One region of the Paenibacillus sp. FSL F4-0097 genome, then DNA from elsewhere that is predicted to be linked to it. Evidence: a T-box and tRNA genes for the amino acid it is inferred to sense, from the RefSeq annotation. Region 1 holds a T-box; the other holds one or more tRNA genes.
What was found. The T-box of region 1 lies ahead of pheS (phenylalanine--tRNA ligase subunit alpha). A T-box ahead of a tRNA ligase gene usually reads a tRNA of that ligase, here a tRNA-Phe.

Region 1 (10,467 bases):
TTGATTACCGAAGGAAGCGAAGAAGCAGAAGCTTTGAACGCTCTTCAAGAAGTAATGATTAAAGAAGGGCTAGGGGAAATCCATGAATAAGATTTCAGGAATCGCGGCTTCAGCAGGGATTGCAGTAGCCCGTGCTTTTATCCTGAAACATCCGGATTATACGATTACGAAGACAGGTATCAGTGATACTGAAGCAGAAGTCGCTAAGTTGAATGATGCACTCGCCAAATCAAGAGTGGAGCTGCAAACGATTAAAGAGCGTACTTTGGCAGAGCTGGGAGAGAAAAAGGCTGAGATTTTCGAATCACATCTGCTTATTCTTGATGACCCAGAGCTGATCAATCCTGTAATTGATAAAATCCGTGAGGAATCGGTTAACGCGGACTATGCGCTAAACGAAGTGGCTACGCAATTCATTGAGATGTTTGAAAATATGAAGAGTGCCTATCTGCAGGAACGTGCAGCTGACATGCGTGATGTTACCAAGCGCTTGCTGAACCACCTGCTGGGCATTCATTATGTAAGTCCTGCAGAAATCAGTGAAGAAGTAATCGTGATTGCTCAAGATCTAACACCATCGGATACAGCACAGCTTAATCGTAAGTTCGTTAAAGGCTTCACAACGAACATTGGTGGACGGACTTCCCACTCTGCGATTATGGCACGTTCTTTGGAAATTCCAGCGGTTGTTGGAACTAAAACGGTTCTGTCCGAAGTGAATTCTGGCGATTTGGTGATTGTCGATGGTCTGAATGGGGACGTTCTGATCAATCCTAGCGAAGCTGAAGTGGCAGAGTACACTCGCAAGCAGGAAGCTTACGACTTGCAAATCGCAGAATGGAAGAAACTTCGCGACGAACCAACAGTATCAGCAGACGGTAAACATGTTGAGCTAGCTGCCAATATTGGTACACCAAATGATGTGAATGGTGTAATTGAGAATGGTGGCGAAGGTGTAGGTCTGTACCGCACTGAGTTCCTTTACATGGGTCGCGATAAGCTGCCTTCTGAGGAAATCCAATATAACGCCTACCGTACTGTACTTGAGAACATGAAGGGTAAGCCGGTAGTCGTACGTACCCTGGATATCGGTGGCGATAAAGAGCTGCCTTATCTGGACCTTCCGAAGGAAATGAATCCTTTCCTTGGTTTCCGTGCGATCCGTCTGTGCTTGGATCGTCAGGATATTTTCCGTACTCAACTACGTGCATTACTAAGAGCAAGTGTTCACGGGGATCTTCGCATTATGTTCCCTATGATAGCTACGCTTGGTGAATTCCGTGCTGCGCGTGATCTTTTGCTCGAAGAGAAAGCTAAGCTTCGGGAAGAAGGTAAGGAAGTATCAGACAACATTCAGCTCGGCATAATGGTTGAGATTCCATCAACTGCTGTACTGGCTGACCAGTTTGCTAAGGAAGTTGATTTCTTCAGTATCGGTACGAATGATCTTATTCAATATACAATGGCTGCTGACCGTATGAATGAACAGGTATCTTACCTGTATCAGCCTTACAATCCAGCCATCCTGCGTTTGGTCAAAAATGTAATTGATGCAGCCCATGCAGAAGGTAAATGGACAGGGATGTGTGGTGAAATGGCTGGTGACGCAACAGCTATTCCGCTGCTACTGGGTCTTGGTCTTGACGAATTCAGCATGAGTGCAACTTCCATTCTGCCAGCGCGCAGTCAAATTTCTAAATTGTCGGCTGCCGACATGAAGGATTTGGCTGCAAAAGCTTTGCAGCTTGGCACGGCTGAAGAAGTAGCTGCACTTGTTCAAAGTATCGCTAAGTAACTTTTAACGCATGCATTAATCCGTTTTAGCGTTCTACTGTTTTCCAACTACTATTGCCGACTTCCGATGGCTGGAGGTCGGCTTTTTTATGTTTTTTAATCTATAATTTACTTTAATTCGACCTCATTTACTGTTCACTGTTTATTTTCTTTATTGCGCAGATGTCTATACCGATAGTATTAGTAATGAGCATAAAGTCGATAAGGAACCCAAACCTATAAATATGTCGTACATATAATAGTAAGGATCCATAGAAAGTTTATACTCCATTTGCCGACTTGCAGCGCTGTGCAAGTATTAATATGTAATGAATTGGTAATATATGGACTTATAAGCAACCCCACAGGTTAGGTGGGGAGCCATAGGATGGTGTTAATTCATGAGTAAAAATTATATAAATGCAGAATTGATGATGGAAGTCTATGAGGGTAAGGATTTAGGCTTGACGTATTCAACGGAGTACAGTGTCTTTAAAGTCTGGGCACCTACGGCTCTTGCTGTGTCCCTTGTCCTGTACGAAACAGGTGGTTATCGACTGAATGCTGAGTCACATAAGAGTGTTGTGGACAGTGGTCGGATTGTATATATGCAGCGTAGTAATGGCGGAGTCTGGCAGACCAAGTTATCAGGTGATCTAAAAGGGAAATATTATATGTACCGTGCTGTTTTTGCAGATGGTAATGTGACAGAAGCAGTAGATCCTTATGCAACAGCCGTATCAGCTAATGGTTTAAGATCGGCAATCGTTAATTTGCAGGATACGAATCCAGAACATTGGGATCAGGATGTAGCGCCTCCGTTACAGCATCCTGCCGACGCAGTGATTTATGAACTGCATGTTCGTGATTTCTCCTCACATGAGAGCTCTGGTATGTATTATAAGGGTAAATTCAAAGCATTTACCGAATTTGGATTAAAGGATCCGGCAGGAAATACAGTGGGGATTGATCATCTGGCTGAATTAGGGATTACCCATGTTCATCTGATGCCGGTATTTGATTTTCAGACCGTGGATGAGCTGAAGGTGGTTAATCGGGGTTCCTCCATAGCTAATGTGGACTACAATTGGGGGTATGATCCCCAGCATTATAATGTACCTGAAGGATCTTACAGCACCGATCCTGCCAATCCTGGCTTGCGGATCCGTGAATTTAAAGAAGTGGTGCAGGCCTTGCACAGCCGCGGGATCGCGGTAATTATGGATGTCGTTTACAACCACACTTATGCTGTGGAGAATGGACCTTTTGAGCCGCTTGTCCCAGATTATTTCTATCGCCGCGATTTTATGGGACGTTTGTCGAATGGCTCCGGGGTTGGCAATGAGCTGGCTACAGAACGTCCGATGGTCCGAAAATTTATTAAAGACTCCCTATCTTATTGGGCTGCGGAATATCATATCGATGGTTTCCGGTTTGATCTGATGGGTCTGATGGACAGTGTTACCATGCGGGAGATTACGGAAGAGCTCCGTCTAGAAGTGAATCCGAATCTGTTGCTTTACGGTGAACCTTGGACGGGTGGAGATTCTCCGCTGGCCACTAAAACGCTAAAAGGTGTACAACGGGGCAAGGGTTATGCTGTCTTCAACGATAACTTTCGTTCAGCGATCAAAGGGGATAGTGATGGCTTCGGAAGAGGGTTCGTGACAGGCGAATACGGCAAAGAAGGTGCTATTGCAGCCGGAATTAAAGGAGCAATTCATGAGTTTACGGACTCGCCTGTGGAATCTGTGAACTATGTAACTGCCCATGATAATTTGAATTTATGGGATAAGTTGCTTATCGTTCAAGGGGGGAGCCAGAAAGCTGATTTTCCGGTAATCGCCAACATGGATAACGAGGATCTTGAAGATGCAGTGGCCCTTGCCAATCCATACGTGAATGTAGATCCGGAGAACATTCTCGGTAATGAAACTGTACGTCGTTCCTTGCTTGCTAACGGAATTATTCTGACATCGCAAGGGATACCTTTCCTGCATGCTGGAGATGAGCTCCTGCGCAGTAAATTTGGGGATCATAACAGCTACCGCAGCGGTGACGCGATCAACTCGATCCGCTGGAATATGAAAAGCGTATTTAAGCCCGTATTTCAATATTATAAAGGCCTGATCGAGCTGCGGCGCACACATCCGGCATTTCGTCTGCATGGCCGCCAGGAAATTGAACGTTCGTTGGAATTTCTGCGATGTGATGGCGGAATAGTATCGTATTTTCTTAGAGGCCATGCAGGAGGCGATCTTTGGAACAATATAACCGTTATCTTCAATGCTAATAATGATCGAATGACGGTGGCTCTTCCTGAGATTTCTAACGGGTGGAGTATAGTAGTAGACCATACCCATGCAGGTACAGAAGCCCTCCGCAGGATCGAAGGCAATGAGGTAGAGGTGGAAGGGTTGTCGATGATGGTCCTTTATGATGAATGTGGTGAGCCAGCCCCACGCTCTAAAATCATCGAAATACACTATGAACGCCCAGATCGGAATTACCAAGGCTGGAATCTTTGGGTTTGGGATACAGGAATCCAGGATGGACAATGCGATTTCCGTTATATGGAGAACGGGCGTGCAGTAGCCCGCATCGAAGTGCTGCCAGATACCCAATCCATCGGATATATTTTGCGGCTTAATGATTGGGAAGAAAAAGATGGAGACGGAGACCGCTTCATTGATTGTTCTACGAATGGAGAGTTAACCAAGGTCTTAGTCCGGGATCGTGAACAGGAGATTGATGGAATTTCAGAGGATCATCTTCGGTTAAGCAGTTAGTGGCAATACAAAAAAAGCTGTTTCAGGGTTGATTGTATCCTGAGACAGCTTTTTATTTGGTTTTATGGTTTTACAATGGTCTGGTCAGCAAACTCTTCGTCCACAAGCTCATAGTAAAGATTGGCTTTATTGCCACCATGGTCTTTGGAGCGGTACATCGCCAAATCGGCGGCACGCAGCAGTTCATTGATACTGCTTCCATGTTCAGGAAATAAAGCTACTCCGATACTCGCGGAGGTGTGGAAGCTGGACCCGTTATCAACAGACCAAGACTTATTGAACAGTTTAAGTAACCGCTGCAGCGTTTCATCAAGCATCTCTGGAGAAGTGAATCGATGCAGTACAACTGCGAATTCATCTCCGCCGATCCGGAAGGCCTGACCTATTCCTTTGACTGTATGCTGAAGTTCACGGGAGAGCAGCTGAAGAAATTCGTCTCCAGCCAGATGGCCTAAGGTATCATTTAGCTGCTTGAATCTGTCACAATCCAGCAGGGCCAGTGCAATTTTTTGCTTCCGTTCTTCGGGTTGTGTGATAAGGTTCTCCATATACATTTTGAAATGAGCCCTGTTGGGAATCGCTGTTAAATGATCATAGAAGGCTAGCTTATGTAGTCGTTCTTCGTATTGTTTTCGCTGGGTAATTTCTCGAGATAACAGCATGAATTGTGCTGGGAATTTACGGCTGCCGAGAACAGGTGACACCTTAGTTTCAAGCCATACCCATTGGCCTTCTGCTCCGCGCATGCGCAGTTCTGAAATGCGCGGGGTTCCCTGAACCACGCTCTTTAATTTAGCCCAGGCAATCTCCGGTTCACGTATATAGTTGGATAACGGATCTCCTTTTTTAGGCACATAGCCTAGAATACTGGAGTGTGAGGGGGAAGCGTATAGAATCAACCCGTTAGGATCCGTCAAAATAATGAAATCAGACATGGTTTCACCGATTAGCTGATAAAGTGTTTGTTCTTCCAGCATTTCATTCTGGAGCCAGATGATTTTGCGTCCAAGGTAAATAATGACCAGGAGAAACACAAGTAAGAGGAGCGAATACAGGGAGAACAAAGCGCTTTTTTTATCCTTAAAACCGTCCGTTACTTGCAAGGCGTAGTTGCCAATCAAGTCCTCTGCTTGATCGAGATATGCTCTAGCTTCATTGAATTGCGAGTTTAGGGTGAGCGCAGAATATGAATCCGGATTCCAGCTACTCTTCGTCCGTTCCGTTATTAGCGTATGCCCTGAATTTTTCCACATGACAATAGTAGTTTCAAAGGAGCGCAGCTCGTTTTTTAATTCGGAAAGGATAATTCCACTTTGTTTCATATCACTGTAAGGTTTTTTTATAGCGTTGATATTTGCTCTTGCTAGACTTATTCGTTCCTGCGCTTGAAGATTATTATCTATAAACTCCGTAGTGAACTGTTCACCTTCCGCGGCTGTTAGGTTTGGGCCCATTGCGATTTGCAAGGCTACAGCAGCTTGATGCAGATCACGATCGGCGCTTAGTATGAGCTTAGAGTTCTGATATATATCATCATAAAGAGAATCTGACAATCTATTAATAGTGTGATTTAAATAGAGTAGCGAGGACACGCTGATCCCGACCAGAAGGACGGAGATTGCAGCGAAGACATAGAATAGTTTGCGTGTTACCTTGAATTCGAAGAACCCTGCCACAGTCATCTTCTCCCTGTATAAGATGATTAAGTAAATCTATTGCTGCTTAAGTAGAACCTGCAGAAGTCAATCTATGGTCAGGCGTAATTTAACTCAGTCACTGATGTTTGAAGGTGCTTATGGGAATAAAAGAGGTGTTGTATACATAGTGGGAAAACATAGGAAAGTGTACGTGTGAGTAAATGGTAGTTTCTAGTATATCAAGTATATAGGACGTGCTGCTTATAGAGCAATCTTTACTCATAATAATCCAAAAGACAAAATTTAAAGTTTAATGTATGGGCCTATTGAATTATCTATATTCAAACCGATGGATCCTATTACCCCACTCGATCATAAATGATACGGCTTACAGCTGCTGAAAAAAACTGCCCTTAGTCATAATGACTACAGGAAAGCTAATCATTCATTATTCGTTACGCAGTGCGTGAATGGGGTGAAGTCGTGCGGCTTTGTTCGCAGGCATCATTCCAAAAATCACGCCTGCCCGCCCCGATGCCAATCCAGCTTGTCAAAACGACAGATTTTGCATATAATAAAGAGACATATCTCTTGTAGTAAAGAGATACCTGACAATTAGCATGAATTGTGAAATGCAGTGATGGAGAAGAGTACACAGTGCCTGACTTACAGGGAGGAGACGCCGCGGATTGAGAGCGTTTCTAAGAAGCAGAGCTGTCGAAGTTCACTCCGGAGCAGTTCCCTGAATTCCTTAAGCTGTCTAATAGGGAAGGGTAGGGGATACCGGTCACAGACCGTTATTTCTGTATAAAGTGAGATAGGTATCTGTCCAGCCAAAAGAGGGAATGAAGCTCTTAAGGGGAACAGATCAGCTTGTCTAACAAGGGTGGTACCACGGTCTTTTCGTCCCTTACCGGGAGGAAAGGCCTTTTTTTGTTGAACTAGACAATGATTGAAGGGGGCTGTACACGGCCATGAAAGAGAAGTTGGAAGCATTGAAGGTTGAAGCGCTGGCTAAGCTGCAGGAGGTTATGGATCCGCAGGTACTAAATGATTTAAGAGTGAAGTATCTCGGTAAAAAAGGTGAGCTTACAGAGGTTCTGCGCGGTATGGGAGGACTTAGTGCTGAGGAGCGTCCGGTAATCGGGCAAGTGGCGAATCAGGTTCGCAGTGCTATTGAGGAGATTATCGGCGCGAAGCAGGAGGCTTTTCAAGAGCAGGAAACCCAGCAACGTCTGCAGGCTGAAAAAGTAGACGTAACCTTACCGGGTCGCCGTTTACAGCAGGGGGGCATTCACCCGCTTAGCAGAGTCGTACAGGAGATTGAGGATATTTTTATCGGCATGGGCTACCGTGTAGCTGAAGGTCCGGAAGTGGAGACCGATTATTATAACTTTGAAGCTCTAAATCTGCCTAAGAATCACCCGGCACGTGATATGCAGGATTCTTTCTATTTAACAGATGACCTGCTAATGCGCACTCAAACCTCGCCAGTACAGATTCGTACTATGCAGGCTATGAACGGTGAAGCTCCTGTTAAAATCATCTGTCCGGGTAAAGTATTCCGCCGTGATGATGATGATGCAACGCATTCCTTCCAGTTCCACCAAATCGAAGGTTTGGTCATTGGAAGTAACATTCGAATGAGTGATCTGAAGGGCACCCTGCAACAATTTGTGCAGGAGATGTTTGGACCGAATACAGGCATTCGTCTTCGTCCGAGCTTTTTCCCATTCACGGAGCCAAGTGTTGAAGTAGACGTAAGCTGCTTCAAATGTGGTGGCGATGGCTGCAGACTATGCAAGCAAAGTGGATGGTTAGAAATCCTTGGCGCAGGTATGGTACACCCGAATGTACTGAAAATGGGTGGCTATGATCCTGCTGAATACAGCGGCTTCGCCTTCGGAATGGGTGTAGAGCGGATTGCAATGCTTAAATACGGCATCGATGACATCCGTCATTACTATAGTAATGATATGAGTTTTGTGAAGCAGTTCAAGGGCGTTTAGTTATTGTGGTGCGCTAGCTGATAGTGGCTGGAGAATGGGTTTTGGAGCATTTGATTTCCTTGTAGGGACCGTCCTTAATAGTGTGTAGCTGAAATTGAGTGCACTTCATCCGTTCTCCCACAGGAAGCAGCACGAACGACAGTGAAATAAATACATCTGAAACATAAAGGAAGTGAGCGGATATGAAAGTATCAACCGGATGGTTGGCTGATTATACATCGATTGAAGGAGTAACCGCCGAACAGCTAGCGGAGAAGATTACCGCTGCCGGCATTGAGATTGACGGCGTAGAGCGCCGCAATAAAGGCATTTCCGGCATCGTAACCGGCTATGTGAAATCAAAGGAAAAACATCCTGATGCCGACAAGCTGAACGTATGTATCGTGGATGCGGGCCAAGATGAGGATCTACAAATCGTCTGTGGCGCAAAAAATGTAGCTGCAGGTCAAACTGTACCTGTAGCACTGGTCGGTGCTAAGCTGCCAGGACTGGATATCAAAAAAGCCAAGCTGCGCGGCGTCCTATCGCAAGGGATGATCTGCTCGGCCAAAGAATTGGGACTGAATGATAAATTGCTTCCAAAAGAGCAACAAGAAGGTATTCTTGTGCTGCCTGAAGGGACAGAGATTGGTCAGGATATTTCCAAGGTCCTCGGCTTAGATGACGAGATTCTGGAATTCGATCTGACTCCGAACCGTTCGGATTGCCTCAGTATGATTGGTGCTGCTTATGAAGTAAGTGCGATTCTTGGGCGTGAAGTTAAATTGCCTGATCCAAAAAGCGAAATTATTGAGATCAGTGGTCCTGCTGCGGATTCCATTTCCGTCAAGATTGAAGATGAAGAATACTGCAGCCATTATGCAGTTCGTTATATTGCAGGTGTTAAACCTGCACCATCACCGCTGTGGATTCAGAATCGTCTGATGGCTGCTGGGGTTCGTCCAATTAATAATATCGTGGACATTACCAATTACGTGATGCTGGAATATGGACAGCCGCTGCATGCTTTTGATGCAGATAAAGTGCAAGGTGGAGAACTCGGCGTTCGTCTTGCCCATGAAGGTGAAGTTTTGGTTACACTTGACGGTCAAGAGCGTAAGCTAGAGCCGCAAATGCTCGTTATCGCTGATGGAGTTAAAGCTGTAGGTCTGGCCGGAGTAATGGGTGGACGGGATACAGAGGTTACTGCTGAGACGGTAAACCTTGTTCTGGAATCTGCTAAGTTTGATGGTGGTACGATTCGTAAAACCTCGCGTCAATTGGGACTTCGCTCTGAGGCCTCCCTTCGTTTCGAGAAGGAAGTGGATCCAAGTGCAGTTATTCCTGCATTGAACCGTGCAGCAGTGCTGATTGCACGTTATGCTGGCGGATCGGTCCATGAAGGCATCGTGCAAGCAGGAACTGACGCTGTTCAAGAGAAGGTTCTCACCTTGTCCTTAGAGAAACTGAATCGTTATCTGGGAACGGATTTGTCCTTGCTGGAAGTGAAGACATTGTTTGGCCGTCTACACTTCAAATGCGGAGATACCGCACAAGGGCTGATTGAAGTTCAAGTCCCAACCAGACGTGGCGATATCAGCTATGATGTTGATCTTATTGAAGAAATTGCCCGCCTGTACGGATATGACAATATTCCAACGACTCTAATTGAAGGAATTACAACGCCAGGAGCACTAACTCACAAGCAAGCGCTCCGTCGTGAACTGCGCCGCTTATTGTCACATGGCGGTTACCAAGAGGTGATGGGTTACTCCTTCATCCAGCCGCAACAAAGCACAATGTTCCCTGCGTTATCAGAAGGAGCAGTAGCGGTGAAGCTGGCTATGCCGATGAGTGAAGAACGCAGCGTACTGCGTACCAGCCTTCTTCCGCAACTATTGGATATTGCCAGCTACAATACCAATCGTCGTCAAAGCGACTTGGCATTGTTTGAAATCGGCAACGTCTTCTTCACGGATGAAGAACAGCTGACTCGCCAACCACGCGAACTGCCAGTGCTGGGGCTGTTGCTTAGCGGAAGCTTAACAGTGAAGCAATGGAATGTTTCGGCACAGCCTGTGGACTTCTTTGATTTGAAGGGTGCGCTGGAAACGGTATTTGCTCATTTAGGGCTGACTGATAAAATCGTCTATGTGGGAGACAGTCCAGAAGGATTTCATCCTGGGCGTTCCGCATCGGTATATTTACTCGGGAACGAGGGCCGTGTGAAGATCGGAACGATGGGGCAGATTCATCCGGATCTGCAAAGACAGCTGGATC
Region 2 (10,467 bases), 1.7 Mb from region 1:
ATGACCTGGGCTACACACGTACTACAATGGCCGGTACAACGGGAAGCGAAGCCGCGAGGTGGAGCCAATCCCATCAAAGCCGGTCTCAGTTCGGATTGCAGGCTGCAACTCGCCTGCATGAAGTCGGAATTGCTAGTAATCGCGGATCAGCATGCCGCGGTGAATACGTTCCCGGGTCTTGTACACACCGCCCGTCACACCACGAGAGTTTACAACACCCGAAGTCGGTGGGGTAACCCGCAAGGGAGCCAGCCGCCGAAGGTGGGGTAGATGATTGGGGTGAAGTCGTAACAAGGTAGCCGTATCGGAAGGTGCGGCTGGATCACCTCCTTTCTATGGAGAATCGTTCTCTGCAATGAGGACATTCAAATCGGAAGCTCAGCTTCCAAAACTCAGGTTTAGGCCTGTTACTCACTCGTTGCTCAGTTTTGAGAGTTTAAGCTCTCAAGTAAGACTTGATCCTTGAAAACTGGATACCGAAACGAATTTGCGTTTTAGAACATCTTTTAGCAACTTGTGCAAACAAGTAAATGTTATTAGTGAGATTTTTCTTCGGAAAAATCAAGGTTAAGCTAATAAGAGCACACGGAGGATGCCTAGGCGCCAGGAGCCGACGAAGGACGTGGCGAACAACGAAACTGCCTCGGGGAGCTGTAAGCAAGCTTTGATCCGGGGGTGTCCGAATGGGGAAACCCAGCTGTGGTAATTCGCAGTTACTCATTTCTGAATACATAGGAAATGTAGAGGCAGACCAGGGGAACTGAAACATCTAAGTACCCTGAGGAAGAGAAAACAATAGTGATTCCGTCAGTAGCGGCGAGCGAACGCGGAACAGCCTAAACCTAAGAGCTTGCTCTTAGGGGTTGTGGGACGTCTCACATGGAGTTACAAAGGAATATGGTAGGTGAAGAGGTCTGGAAAGGCCCGCGATAGAGGTAAAAGCCCTGTAACCTAAACTGTGTTCTCTCCGAGACGGATCCCGAGTAGTGCGGGGCACGTGAAACCCCGTATGAATCCAGCAGGACCATCTGCTAAGGCTAAATACTACCTGGCGACCGATAGTGAAACAGTACCGTGAGGGAAAGGTGAAAAGCACCCCGGAAGGGGAGTGAAATAGAACCTGAAACCGTGTGCTTACAAAAAGTCAGAGCCCGATCTATGGGTGATGGCGTGCCTTTTGTAGAATGAACCGGCGAGTTACGTTTAACATGCAAGGTTAAGCCGAGAAGGTGGAGCCGCAGCGAAAGCGAGTCTGAATAGGGCGAATGAGTATGTGGACGTAGACCCGAAACCGTGTGATCTACCCCTGTCCAGGGTGAAGGTGCGGTAACACGCACTGGAGGCCCGAACCCACGTACGTTGAAAAGTGCGGGGATGAGGTGGGGGTAGCGGAGAAATTCCAATCGAACTCGGAGATAGCTGGTTCTCCCCGAAATAGCTTTAGGGCTAGCCTCGGTATAAGAGTAGTGGAGGTAGAGCACTGATTGGGTGCGGGGTCCGCAAGGATTACCAAGCTCAGTCAAACTCCGAATGCCATATACTTATTGCCGGGAGTCAGACAGTGAGTGCTAAGATCCATTGTCAAAAGGGAAACAGCCCAGACCATCAGCTAAGGTCCCCAAGTGTGTGTTAAGTGGGAAAGGATGTGGAGTTGCACAGACAACCAGGATGTTGGCTTAGAAGCAGCCACCATTGAAAGAGTGCGTAATAGCTCACTGGTCGAGTGACTCTGCGCCGAAAATGTAACGGGGCTAAACACACCACCGAAGCTATGGCTAGATACGTATGTATCTGGGGTAGGGGAGCGTTGTGTAGGGGTTGAAGGTGTACTGAAAAGAGCGCTGGACACTACACAAGTGAGAATGCCGGTATGAGTAACGAAAAGATCAGTGAGAATCTGATCCGCCGAAAGCCCAAGGTTTCCTGAGGAAGGCTCGTCCGCTCAGGGTAAGTCGGGACCTAAGGCGAGGCCGAAAGGCGTAGTCGAAGGACAACAGTTTGAAATTACTGTACCACCGTAATCCGCTATGAGCGATGGGGTGACGCAGGAGGGTAGTGACGCGGACTGATGGATGTCCGTCTAAGCAGTGAGGCTGATGTGTAGGCAAATCCGCACATCGATAAGGCTGGGCTGTGATGGGGAGCGAAAATTATAGTAGCGAAGGTCATGATCTCACACTGCCAAGAAAAGCCTCTAGCCAGGAGAAGGTGCCCGTACCGCAAACCGACACAGGTAGGCGAGAAGAGAATTCTAAGGCGCGCGGAAGAACTCTCGTTAAGGAACTCGGCAAAATGACCCCGTAACTTCGGGAGAAGGGGTGCCCCGGTAGTGTGAATAGCACGAGGGGGCCGCAGTGAAAAGGCCCAAGCGACTGTTTAGCAAAAACACAGGTCTGTGCGAAGCCGCAAGGCGAAGTATACGGGCTGACGCCTGCCCGGTGCTGGAAGGTTAAGGGGAGTGGTTAGGGGTAACCCGAAGCTATGAACCGAAGCCCCAGTAAACGGCGGCCGTAACTATAACGGTCCTAAGGTAGCGAAATTCCTTGTCAGGTAAATTCTGACCCGCACGAATGGCGTAACGACTTGGGCGCTGTCTCAACGAGAGATCCGGTGAAATTTTAATACCTGTGAAGATGCAGGTTACCCGCGACAAGACGGAAAGACCCCATGGAGCTTTACTGCAGCTTGATATTGAATTTGGGTACGATCTGTACAGGATAGGTGGGAGCCGTAGAAATCGGAGCGCAAGCTTCGGTGGAGGCGCCGTTGGGATACCACCCTGATCGTATCTAGGTTCTAACCTAGTACCCTTATCGGGTACGGGGACCGTGTCAGGCGGGCAGTTTGACTGGGGCGGTCGCCTCCTAAAGAGTAACGGAGGCGTTCCAAGGTTCCCTCAGAATGGTTGGAAATCATTCGCAGAGTGCAAAGGCATAAGGGAGCTTGACTGCGAGACCTACAAGTCGAGCAGGGACGAAAGTCGGACTTAGTGATCCGGTGGTACCGCATGGAAGGGCCATCGCTCAACGGATAAAAGCTACCCTGGGGATAACAGGCTTATCTCCCCCAAGAGTCCACATCGACGGGGAGGTTTGGCACCTCGATGTCGGCTCATCGCATCCTGGGGCTGAAGTAGGTCCCAAGGGTTGGGCTGTTCGCCCATTAAAGCGGTACGCGAGCTGGGTTCAGAACGTCGTGAGACAGTTCGGTCCCTATCTGTCGTGGGCGCAGGAAATTTGAGAGGAGCTGTCCTTAGTACGAGAGGACCGGGATGGACGTACCGCTGGTGCACCAGTTGTTCCGCCAGGAGCATGGCTGGGTAGCTACGTACGGACGGGATAAGCGCTGAAAGCATCTAAGCGTGAAGCCCCCCTCAAGATGAGATTTCCCAATTAGTAAGACCCCTTGAAGACGACGAGGTAGATAGGTTGGAGGTGGAAGTGCAGCAATGCATGGAGCTGACCAATACTAATCGGTCGAGGGCTTATCCTATACTTAGAATGCAGATTTGTTTCGGATTCAGTTTTCAGGGAGTCAAATTCCTGTTTGGATTGCTGTGGTACTGATATCGTTTGGAGAGATACCCAAGTGGCTATAAGGGGACCCTCTGCTAAGGGGTTAGACTGCGTAAGCGGTGCGTGGGTTCGAATCCCACTCTCTCCGCCATTTTCAATCCATAGCAATACTAATTATTGTGGCGGTGTAGCTCAGCTGGCTAGAGCGTACGGTTCATACCCGTGAGGTCGGGGGTTCGATCCCCTTCGCCGCTACCATAATACCTGGAGGCTTAGCTCAGCTGGGAGAGCATCTGCCTTACAAGCAGAGGGTCGGGGGTTCGATCCCCTCAGCCTCCACCATTTTCATCTTTTTAGAATTGCTTTTACACCGTGCCGGTGTAGCTCAACTGGTAGAGCAACTGACTTGTAATCAGTAGGTTGGGGGTTCAAGTCCTCTCGCCGGCACCATTTTTATTTAATGCGGAACCGTGGTGTAGTTGGCCTAACATGCCTGCCTGTCACGCAGGAGACCGCGGGTTCGAATCCCGTCGGTTCCGCCATTTTTTCCACAAAATGAGTGGGAAGTGTAAGACTTTTCCGCTTAATTGTCATGTAATCTTATGGCTCGGTAGCTCAGTCGGTAGAGCAGAGGACTGAAAATCCTCGTGTCGGCGGTTCGATTCCGTCCCGAGCCACCTTTTTTGGGGGATTAGCGAAGTGGCCAAACGCATCAGACTGTAAATCTGCTCACGTACGTGTTCGGTGGTTCGAATCCATCATCCCCCACCATTTATGAGCCATTAGCTCAGTTGGTAGAGCACCTGACTTTTAATCAGGGTGTCGAAGGTTCGAGTCCTTCATGGCTCATCCCAAACAGAAAGTCATCACCTTAGGGTGGTGGCTTTTTTTGTGTTTTTATGTCGTATTATAGTAGCGCGCTGCTGTAGTGATTAACATAATATTAGAGAATATGCTAAAATAGGCGAAAAGAGCAAAAGTGGTGGAGTATGGTGACTATGGATAGCGAAACATTGCGGAAAAAGTTAGAGCAGCTCACCGGAAAGAAAACCGGAATCAAGCAGTTAGGGAGGCAACATTCAGCTTCTCTTTTTAGCCTGGGATTGGAAGCACAAGAACAGCCGGTAATCCATGAGGGTCATCTTTGGGCACCATTATATGAGACTGATGGACGTGTAACCGCTGTCTGGGTGGAATTGGATGGACTTAACTCTTTGGAAATACAATTAGTGAATTATGCGGTTCGAAACTTTGCAATTGCACTAAAAGCTACTGGGGTTAGAGAAGAAGGGGAAGCGGAGGCTCGGCAGCTGGGTACCTGGTTGAACACCGAACTGGAGCAAGAGAAAAATGACTCTGAGATACCCGATGAGATGGCTCTAAAGGGACGTTTATTCGGAGATATGGTTCCATTCCTACTTAGCAGTGAGAATGCACATAGCCCGCAGATCACTTATCGTTCCTTAATGAAGCTGTTGCGCAGCTATTTTGAGAATGAAATTCTGCTTATACCTCTTCAAGAAAAAGAATGGTTAATATTGGCCCGGAAGGAATTACTCACGGGCGGAGATGATAAGGATGAGGAAGAAGAGAGCGTAGATGAAATTCTGGCTCAGACAAGCATGGGCTTACACGAACTGATAGCCAGCGAATGGGTAGGTGTATTCCATTTGGCTGTAGCTCCGGCTATCGTTCCTGTTAAGGGATTGACGGGATCCGTGGCCTTGCTGAGAGAGACTATTGTACTCGGACGAATTTTCCAAGTGGGTGAATATATTCATTTACCTTGGGAGCTGCATTTGGAACGTTTGGTTAACAGCATTCCTGATGCACGGCGTAAACAGTTACTTGGACAGATTGGCGACTATTCTTCCGTATTATCAGATAAAGAAATGCTGATGACTCTGGAGACGTTTTTTGAGATGGATTGTAATGTAAGTGAAACAGCCAAGAAGCTATATATTCATCGCAACACGCTTTTATACCGTCTGGACAAGATAAAGCAGGAGACGGGTGCCGATGTGCGTAGCTTTGGGGACGCTGCTATTGTGAAGCTTACTATGCTTTTGTATAAAGTGACGAAAAGGAAATAGGTTTTTTGTGAACGTTACAAATAGCCACCGTGTCCCGTCTAGGGTAATATAAATGTACAAGGAAAAAAGAATTTTTCAATTAATCAATAATTAACTCGAGGGGGAAATACAATGGCAGGCGTACGTTTAGAGCATATTTTCAAAAAATACCCGGGTTCAGATAAAGCAACAGTAATGGATATCAATCTTGATATTAAAGATAAGGAATTTCTAGTATTGGTTGGACCATCCGGTTGCGGTAAATCCACAACTTTGCGTATGATTGCTGGTCTGGAAGAAATCTCCGAAGGTAAAATGTACATTGGCGATCGTGTAGTCAACGACGTTGCACCTAAAGACCGCGATATCGCGATGGTATTCCAATCCTACGCCCTGTATCCGCATATGAGCGTATACCAAAACATGGCTTTCGGTTTGAAACTTCGTAAAGTGAAGAAAGATGAAATCGACAAGAAAGTACGTGAAGCTGCTAGAATTCTCGATATCGAGCATTTGCTAGATCGTAAACCAAAAGCACTTTCCGGTGGTCAACGCCAACGTGTAGCTTTGGGACGCGCTATCGTACGTGATCCACAAGTCTTCTTGATGGATGAGCCTCTTTCCAACTTGGATGCTAAACTTCGTGGTCAAATGCGCGCTGAAATCACTAAACTGGTTAAACGCCTTGAAACCACTTGTATCTACGTAACGCATGACCAAACAGAAGCTATGACAATGGGTGACCGTATCGTAGTTATGTATGATGGTATCATTCAACAAGCTGCTTCCCCTGAAGAGTTGTACAATGAACCAACTAACCTGTTCGTAGCTGGATTTATCGGATCCCCTACAATGAACTTTATCAATGGTACTTTGTCCGAAGCAAACGGTTCTGTCCGTTTCCGTGCTGAGAACCTTGATGTTGAAGTACCAGGCGGAAAAGCTCAAATCATCCGCAGCAAAGGCTACATTGGCAAAGAAGTAATTATGGGCGTTCGTCCAGAAGATATCCATGAAGAGCCAGTATTCTTGGAAGCTTCCCCGAACACAATCTTTACTTCATTGGTTGATGTAACTGAAAACCTTGGTCACGAAATGCTCCTTTACTTGAGCGGCCTTGGTAAATCTACTGTAATCGCTCGTGTAGATGGACGTTCCACTACTCGCGAAGGCAGCAAGCCAAAATTGGCTATCGATATGAACAAAGTTCACTTCTTCGATAAAGAATCCGAAGTTAACATTCTGTTGGGATAAGATCGCAGGATCTTTTCTCTCTTGATAAAGCCACCCGAAAGGGTGGCTTTATTGTTTAATTAGGGTCGTAATGGATAGGCGTTAAGATTGCATTCACAAGCGTTATCAATTAAGATAGCAGGAGAATTACCTCCGGAATTGTAATGAGATCGCTGTCAACCGGACGCAGTAAGCGGACATATACCGCAGGTGACGAAAGGACGAATTTACATGGCTAAGAAAGTAAAAGTATCTGAATTGGTACAACATTTTCAATTAGAGGTTATTTCCGGCCAGGAAGGTCTAAAGCGACCTATTACGGTCGATGACCTGAATCGCCCTGGACTAGAGATTGCTGGTTATTTCGAATATTATCCGGAAGAACGTGTTCAACTATTAGGTAAGACAGAACTCGCATTCTTCTCCATGCTGCCTGAAGCTGAACGTAAAAGTAGGCTTCGTGGAATCTGTAATGACAATACACCTTGTATCGTAATTACCCGTAGTTTGGATGTGCCACAGGAGTTAATTGATATAAGTAATGAAAAGGGACTTCCTGTGCTTCGTAGCTCGATGGCTACGACTATTTTCTCCAGCCGTTTGACGAGCTTCTTAGAAGGGAGATTAGCCCCTACAGCAACGATTCATGGTGTACTCTGTGATGTATATGGTGTAGGTATGCTGATTACTGGTAGTAGTGGTATTGGTAAGAGTGAGACAGCCCTTGAACTTGTAAAACGTGGACATAGACTGATCGCTGATGATGCCGTGGAAATCCGCCAGACTTCAGATAACCAGCTGCATGGTACAGCCCCTGAGTTGATCCGTCACTTGTTGGAAATTCGCGGAGTAGGTATCATTAACGTAATGACACTTTTTGGTGCGGGTGCTATCCGTAATCATAAACGGATTACACTTGTCGTTAGATTAGAGGCTTGGCAGCAAGACAAGCAGTATGACCGGCTTGGACTTGATGAGGAAACGACGCGGATTATTGATACCGATGTTCCACTTGTAACCATTCCTGTACGTCCAGGACGTAACCTTGCCGTTATTATTGAGGTTGCTGCGATGAACTATCGCCTGAAGCAAATGGGCTTTAATGCAGCCCTGCAGTTTACGAATAAGTTAACTGCGACCATATCTGAGGATATGGACGATCTCGATTAGGAGTGTGAGACAATGTTCCCATTAGCAATAGATCCTATTGTATTCTCAATTGGATCACTGCCTGTACACTGGTACGGGTTAATACTAGGGGTCGGTGCACTCGCGGGATTATTTCTTGCGATCCGCGAGGGCAAACGGTTCGGAATCCCGCAAGAATTCTTTATGGATATGCTGCTACTGGGTGTACCCTCGGCAATTATAGGGGCACGGATTTATTTTGTAGCTTTTAAATGGGACGATTATAAGCAAAATCTGATAGACGTCTTTAAGATCTGGAATGGCGGCATCGCCATTTACGGCGCATTAATAGGAGCGATTATTTGCGGAATTATTTATTTCCGTTATAAGGGTTACCCTTTCTGGCGTATTGTTGATATTTGCGCACCTGGACTACTGGCGGGTCAAATGATTGGCCGCTGGGGAAACTTTGTCAACCAAGAGGCATACGGCAGCGTAGTTGAGGAATCTTTTTTACGGGATAAACTGCATTTACCTGACTTCATCGTTAATCAAATGTACATAGGGGATGCTTTTCATCATCCGACTTTCCTGTATGAATCTCTTTGGAGCTTACTAGGGATTGCGTTATTGATGGTTCTCCGTCGTCAGAAGTTTGTACGTGCTGGAGAAATCTTCATGTCTTACTTTATATGGTATTCCATCGGTCGGTTCTTCATCGAGGCTGTGCGTACTGACAGTTTAGCTTTTAACGGAAGTGCAGGACTGGCTTCGTTTATAAATGGCTTATGGAGTCCGATGGAATGGTTAGGTTTTGAACAAGGATATCTGGATCCTGCCTATGGTAATATTCGTATTTCTCAGCTGCTTTCTCTACTGATTATTGTGGCAGCTATATTGCTGATCGTTATTCGCAGAGTAACCGGAGAGCCTAAAGCACATTATTCTGACCCTATCGTATGTACTAAACCGATCCAAGCAGATACTGTAGTGCCAGAAAGCGCAGTAAATACACCGCAGAAAACTCGTCAAGGAACACAACCTGAGCAAGGACAGCCAGCGGATGGAGATAAGAAGGAGCAGTAAAACTTATGATAGAATGCGTTCTTTTTGATCTGGATGGAACGATTGTCGATACGAATGAGCTAATCATTAGTTCATTTATGTACGCGCTGAAGGACAATGGTCTGGCTCCACTGACCAGAGAAGAGATAATTCCGCATATGGGAACAACCCTTCAGCAACAGATGAGAGTATTCTCTGGACTAGAGGATGTAAATGGTACGTTAGAAAAGTCCTATCGTTCTTATAATAATGAGCATCATGATGAGTTAGTGCGGTCCTTCCCGCTTGTAAAGGAGACCATTGAGGAGCTCTCGCGTCGTGGGATCAAACTTGGGATTGTAACTACTAAGATCCGTCCAACAACGATCAAGACTCTGGAAAGGTTCGATTTGCTTAAGTACATGGATACGATTGTGACTGTGAACGATGTTACTGAACCAAAGCCACATCCGGAGCCCGTTCTGACAGCGGTCAAAAACCTTGGCGTTGATCCTCGTAAAACCTTAATGATAGGTGACAGTGCGGTTGATATTCAATCAGCCAAAGCTGCCGGTGTATACGCTGTTGGAGTATCTTGGTCTTTGAAGGGCGAGGATACGCTCCGCAAGTATGATCCGGACTTTATCATCCATAACATGAAGGATATTATAGAAATAATGGAGCGAGGAACGAATGAATCGTGAGAAACGTAACCCGTTATCCAGTAGAAGGTCATAACTCACTTTGGTATATTTACCGTACGGTCAGCCCTTGGAAGGGTGTCCGCAACTTTATTTTTATTCAGATTGCCCGCTATTGTCCGATTCTACCGTTAAAGAATTGGATCTATCGACGGATGCTGGGGATGAAGGTTGGTAAACACACGGCTTTTGGTCTTATGGCAATGGTGGATGTGTTTTTTCCGGAGAAAATAACGGTAGGTGAGAATTCTATTATTGGTTATAACACGACGATTCTGGCGCATGAGTATCTGATCAAGGAATATCGCCTGGGCGAAGTGGTGATCGGTGAAAATGTATTGATCGGCGCGAATACAACGATTCTTCCCGGTGTAACCATTGGAGATTGGGCAGTTATAGCTGCTGGCTCCGTGGTGCACAAAAATGTGGCAGCTGGCTCTTTTGTCGGAGGCAATCCACTGCGAGAGCTGCGCCCCTCTTCAACGGAAGAACATGCGGAACAAGTGTAAACGATGCTTTTTTAACCCTGCAGTTACATATTGCGTTTTTTTAGCGCAGGTTCTGCAGGGTTTCTTGCGTCTTAGAGAAGATTATTAAGGAAACTTTAAGTTCTTCTTAAGTTTTTAGAACAGATACATTCGATATAATTAGCGTTAGTGATAAGGCGAATCCCACGCTAGGCATTCAGCTTCAAATATCAGAATGTAAAATCAGCAGGTGCAGGCTTCCTGGTATTTTCAGTTTCCACATTCCGCTTAGCGTCTCTATGAACAA

Region 2: it has a tRNA-Phe gene. The T-box ahead of pheS (phenylalanine--tRNA ligase subunit alpha) is inferred to sense a tRNA for this amino acid. The anticodon was not compared.

Annotation. Positions count from the first base shown of each region.
Region 1 is NZ_CP151965.1:1,845,976-1,856,442, forward strand. It holds gene MHH86_RS08020 (HPr family phosphocarrier protein) at 1-90, shown strand, start outside; gene ptsP (phosphoenolpyruvate--protein phosphotransferase) at 83-1,795, shown strand; gene pulA (type I pullulanase) at 2,175-4,562, shown strand; gene MHH86_RS08035 (sensor domain-containing diguanylate cyclase) at 4,625-6,238, opposite strand; T-box leader at 6,828-7,113, shown strand; gene pheS (phenylalanine--tRNA ligase subunit alpha) at 7,174-8,208, shown strand; gene pheT (phenylalanine--tRNA ligase subunit beta) at 8,391-10,467, shown strand, end outside.
Region 2 is NZ_CP151965.1:141,524-151,990, forward strand. It holds rRNA gene MHH86_RS00665 (16S ribosomal RNA) at 1-333, shown strand, start outside; rRNA gene MHH86_RS00670 (23S ribosomal RNA) at 566-3,492, shown strand; tRNA gene MHH86_RS00675 (tRNA-Ser) at 3,575-3,666, shown strand; tRNA gene MHH86_RS00680 (tRNA-Met) at 3,697-3,773, shown strand; tRNA gene MHH86_RS00685 (tRNA-Val) at 3,782-3,857, shown strand; tRNA gene MHH86_RS00690 (tRNA-Thr) at 3,890-3,965, shown strand; tRNA gene MHH86_RS00695 (tRNA-Asp) at 3,980-4,057, shown strand; tRNA gene MHH86_RS00700 (tRNA-Phe) at 4,120-4,192, shown strand; tRNA gene MHH86_RS00705 (tRNA-Tyr) at 4,201-4,286, shown strand; tRNA gene MHH86_RS00710 (tRNA-Lys) at 4,292-4,364, shown strand; gene MHH86_RS00715 (helix-turn-helix domain-containing protein) at 4,514-5,608, shown strand; gene ugpC (sn-glycerol-3-phosphate ABC transporter ATP-binding protein UgpC) at 5,720-6,841, shown strand; gene hprK (HPr(Ser) kinase/phosphatase) at 7,052-7,990, shown strand; gene lgt (prolipoprotein diacylglyceryl transferase) at 8,003-9,034, shown strand; gene ppaX (pyrophosphatase PpaX) at 9,040-9,696, shown strand; gene MHH86_RS00740 (acyltransferase) at 9,693-10,202, shown strand.